2 regions of the Clostridium sp. C1 genome follow, and region 1 is predicted to be linked to the other one. Evidence: a T-box and tRNA genes for the amino acid it is inferred to sense, from the RefSeq annotation. Region 1 holds a T-box; the other holds one or more tRNA genes.
What was found. The T-box of region 1 lies ahead of trpS (tryptophan--tRNA ligase). A T-box ahead of a tRNA ligase gene usually reads a tRNA of that ligase, here a tRNA-Trp.

Region 1 (2,409 bases):
GATAAGCATAAGTGTCACCACCTAAAACACCAGTACCAGCTCCTGCATCCATCCATATTTCAACATTTTTAGTAGCCAGTAAAACCCCAACAACATGGTCTTTTTGATAAATAGGTATACCATAAGCATAAACATGTTTTTGTGAAATACGACTTTTAAAAATATCAGAAATCGTTCTTTTTCCAACAAAACCATCCGCAACAATCTCTTGAATTTCTTGTTGAATCATAGATAATGATTGATGTTCTTTAACCTCATTATCTGAATTGGCAATAACACCTTCTTTTGATTCATCAAAATACATCATGGTTGTAAAATCATTTTGTTCATTAGCATCTGATAAAACTTGTGGAAATTGTGGATTATCCACAATGTTTTCCATTTCTAAAACACTGGCAAATGAATCTAAAATCTGAAAATCATTATCAATTTGTTGTTGGAGAATACTCATATCTTTATCAATCTCATCTTCGATTTGATGCACTTTATTATCTTCTACAATATTATTTAAATGAATACGTAAAGATACGGATACACAAAGAAGACTCACAGCAATAACAAAAACAACAATCATCATTTTTCTAATTCTTCTTTCAAATACATCTTTCATCATTGTTAGTCCTCCTTGCTTATATTCCATCATATTATACCACTTTTAAAAAAACTATAAAATAAAAATCGTTTCTATATAGAAACGACTTCAAACTATTCACAACCATCTTTACATTGATGATCTTGATAATACTGTTCTTTAATATCCGTAAATTGAGGACAGAAATCACTATTACTGCATTCCTGTAAACGACGCAACTCACGAGGAATAAAAGCACGAATTTCTTCAGCATTATAACCCACTTGAAAACGTCTTTCATCAATGATAATAGGTCTTTTCAGTATAGATGGATTCTTTTGAATAAAATGAATCAATTCGTTAATAGACATCTCATCTATATCTATTTTATTTTCTTTAATAATCTTAGATCTTTTAGATATAATATCATCTGTTCCATTTTCACTTCTTTCTAGAAGTTCTTTTAACTCAGTTTCACGTAGTAATGTAGAAAAAATATTCTTTTCTACATAAGGAATCTGATGTTCTTTTAACCATGCTTTGACCTTACGACATGAAGCACAACTTGGTGCAGTATAAATTCGAATCATTACATCATCTCCTTGCTTCATCATTATACATCATTTTTATCAATTATGAAATTATTTTTTATGATTCTATTGATTTTACATCTTGACCGTTCTATAATAACCTTACAGCAATGAAGGAATGGAGTAGTTATCACTTCATGTTTTAGAAAGTCTGTGGTTGATGAAAACAGTCCATGAACGATAATGAATTGGGATTCTGGAGCTAAAAATGGCATCAGTCATTTTTCGTTTGTTGCGTTAAGACAAGAGTGCATATCGGTAGATATGAATAAAGGTGGTACCGCGTTATAACGTCCTTTTTAAAGGACGCTTTTTTTATGAGAAAGGAAGGTTTATATATGAAAAGAATGTTAAGTGGAATTAAACCAACAGGTCGTGTGACTTTAGGCAATTATATTGGTGCTATTAAACCATTTGTGTCTTATCAGGATGAATATGAAATGTATATTTTTATTGCGAATCTTCATTCAATGACAATTTATCAAAAACCAGCTGACTTACGTCAAAATACAAGAGATTTAATTGCATTATATATTGCTGCTGGATTAGACCCAGAAAAAGTGACTTTATTTTTACAATCCGATGTTTTAGAACATGCTCAACTAGGATGGTATTTAGGTTGTATGGTTTCTATGGGTGAACTTTCTCGTATGACTCAATACAAAGATAAAAAAGCAAAAAACGAAGTCATTGGTGCAGGTATTTTTAACTATCCTTCATTAATGAACGCAGATATTTTAATGTATGATCCAGATTATGTTCCTGTTGGTGAAGATCAAAAACAACATGTAGAATTATGTCGTGATATTGCAGAAAGATTTAATTCACGTTATAGTGAAACATTTAAAATTCCTGAACCTTTAGTCACAAAAGTGGGTGGACGTATCATGGATTTACAAAATCCAACAAAGAAGATGTCAAAGTCTGATGAGATTGGAAAGGGAACAATTTATATCTTGGATGATATTCAAGTTTCTAAAAAGAAAATCAAATCAGCTGTAACGGACAGTGATGGACATATTCACTATGATCCTGAAAATAAACCTGGTATTTCTAATTTACTAGAAATCTATTCCATCCTTGTAAATCGTTCTATTGCTGATTTAGAAAAACAGTATGATGGAAAAGGTTATGGCGAATTTAAAAATGATTTAGCTGAAGTCTTAGGTGAAGAACTTGAAAAGATTCAGACACGTTATCATGAAATCATGAGTGGTTCTTATTTAGATGATGTCTTAGAAAAAGGCG
Region 2 (2,409 bases), 500 kb from region 1:
GAATAAGAATATCTTTGTTGCTTATTTGCATTATTGATTGTCCTCAAAGCGTTTCATTAATTCTTGTGCCTGTGCGTATTGATGATAAGGAACATAAAAATGATAGTTTTCAAGATATGGTCCGACTTTTAATGATAAGCCACTTCCCATTTCCTGAATACATTCATAAACAATATGATGTTGTTCCAGTGTTTCTTTAATTGCTTCACACCAGATAGCTGATTGAGTGATTAAAAAACAATAATCATCATCATGAACTTCTCTCAAGGCAGTTGAGTAGCAATAAGGGCATTTTTCTTGATTGGTTAGATGATAACAATTTTCACAATAGTTCATAAATCTATATCTCCTTTTCATCATTATAACATACATATAGAAAATAAAAAAAATCATCTTTGCTAAAAAAGATGATCAATCCTATTTATTTTTTTCTTCTTCTATTTTTTCTTGATGATAAAAGTCCTTCTGTTTTTTCCCTATAATTCATAAAAGAACCTAAATCATAAACATCATAACCTTGTTTCATAAGTTTTCTACATGCTTTTTCACTAAAAACTTTATTGACAGCATAAAAATAATATTTCATGTTTTGATCTGGGTAAGTTTCTTTAAACTTATCTAATAAACGAAATGGAAAACATTGAGCATCAGCAATATGTAAATCATCATAATCTTTAATCTCATCTAAACATATAATTGTGATTTGTTCAGGATGTTTTAAATAACGACGATAACCTTCATTAATATCTAAACTTTTAATTATTTCTTTCTTTTTAAAACCAAACATTTTATTTCCTCCAATACTTATCTATAATATCACTATTTCTTTCTTTTTTCTATTGCTTTTCTATATTTTATGTGTTATTATAACCAAGCAGTAACAATTGGCCTGTTGGAGAAACGGTTAACTCACATGCCTTTCACGCATGCATTCACGGGTTCGAATCCCGTACAGGTCACCAAATAGGGGTGTGGTTCAATGGTAGAGCATCGGTCTCCAAAACCGTGGACGCGGGTTCGATTCCTGCCACCCCTGCCATTCAAAAGTGAGTCGAGGCATCGACTTTTTTTCTTTATATCGTTTGCAGGGGAACCTGCTTTTTTTATTTTATGATATATTTTTTCTTTAATTTCTTATCCAATACTATATAAACAATAGAAGATATTATTAAACCTATAATTAATGATAAAATCCATAAAGAAGTCCAATTTCTATAAAGACAATAAAACATAACTTCCATGAAAAAGAGAAGAACACAAAAGAAATAGTTTAAATTTTTTGTATCTTCTTTCCAATATTTTTCTTTATCAATTGGATTTAATGTTTCATAAAATTCATATCCATTATCCCATTCTCTTACTATTTGAAGATGTGAATTTTTGATTTTATTTGTGAAAAACCAAAAGATAAAATAGATTAGATGAACACTAATGATGACAAAAATAATATTTTCCATATTGATTCTCCTTTATAAAAATACAATAATGTATTATAGGCTACATTATTATATAATGAAGTCAGTTCCATAACAAGAATATGTCGTTTAAATAATCTAAGATAAAATGTGAGTTAATGATTTGAAGGAGGTAGTATTCCATGACGACTAAAGGATTTGGATATTGTGCTTTAGCTTGTGATTACTGTCAAGATAATCAGGAGTGCGTGGGCTGTAAACAAGGTGGGTGTCCAGAAAAGGAAACATGTAAGAATTATCAATGTTGTACAACTCAAAATTATCAATATTGTTTTGAATGCCCTGATTTTCCATGTGAGGATAGTCTTTTACATAAGTTAAGAATCAGAACATTCTGTCGTTATATTCAACAATATGGGGAAGATGAACTTGCAAGAAAACTAAAAGAAAATAGTGATAAAGGAATCCAATATCACTATAAAAATCAACATGTTGGTGATTATGATGCATTTGATACAGAAGAAGAAATTATTCAGTTTATTCAAAGTGGGATTAAATAATGAATAATTCCATATTATTTTTTGAAAAGTTTTTGAATAAGATTCCAACCTAGTGAATCTTTTTTCTTTGGTTCACTTTTTTGACAATAGCTTAAAAATGACTTGCGTGGATTATCAAGATGATATTGTTTTGCCCAATCTTTAAAATGAAGATTGATATAATTATTTAAAACAACGGAATCTCTTTTATCATGATAAAGTGTCACTAAGTGAAGGGGATCATTGATAAGAATATGGTTGTTCATAAAATAATCAAACATATCACAAACCAGATTATTATTAAGAATAGAAAATGAATAGGTTGTCTTTTGTTGTAAGAATATCTAAATCAATAAAATATTGAAAATACATACCAGCCATCCCAAATGCACCAGCACCTGCATGGAGAATGCCATTGGTACTATACATAGAAATTTGAATTTCTTTGATGTCTG

Region 2: it has a tRNA-Trp gene. The T-box ahead of trpS (tryptophan--tRNA ligase) is inferred to sense a tRNA for this amino acid. The anticodon was not compared.

What each region holds. Positions count from the first base shown of each region.
Region 1 covers NZ_CP073631.1:1,603,229-1,605,637, forward strand. Annotated here, with positions in the region: gene KEC48_RS08710 (EAL domain-containing protein) at 1-613, opposite strand, end outside; gene spx (transcriptional regulator Spx) at 706-1,161, opposite strand; T-box leader at 1,263-1,462, shown strand; gene trpS (tryptophan--tRNA ligase) at 1,500-2,409, shown strand, end outside.
Region 2 covers NZ_CP073631.1:1,101,107-1,103,515, reverse strand. Annotated here, with positions in the region: gene KEC48_RS06055 (GNAT family protein) at 1-31, opposite strand, end outside; gene KEC48_RS06050 (hypothetical protein) at 31-336, opposite strand; gene KEC48_RS06045 (hypothetical protein) at 422-787, opposite strand; tRNA gene KEC48_RS06040 (tRNA-Glu) at 887-962, shown strand; tRNA gene KEC48_RS06035 (tRNA-Trp) at 966-1,039, shown strand; gene KEC48_RS06030 (hypothetical protein) at 1,104-1,457, opposite strand; gene KEC48_RS06025 (DUF3795 domain-containing protein) at 1,598-1,975, shown strand; gene KEC48_RS06020 (hypothetical protein) at 1,990-2,235, opposite strand; gene KEC48_RS06015 (MerR family transcriptional regulator) at 2,255-2,409, opposite strand, start outside.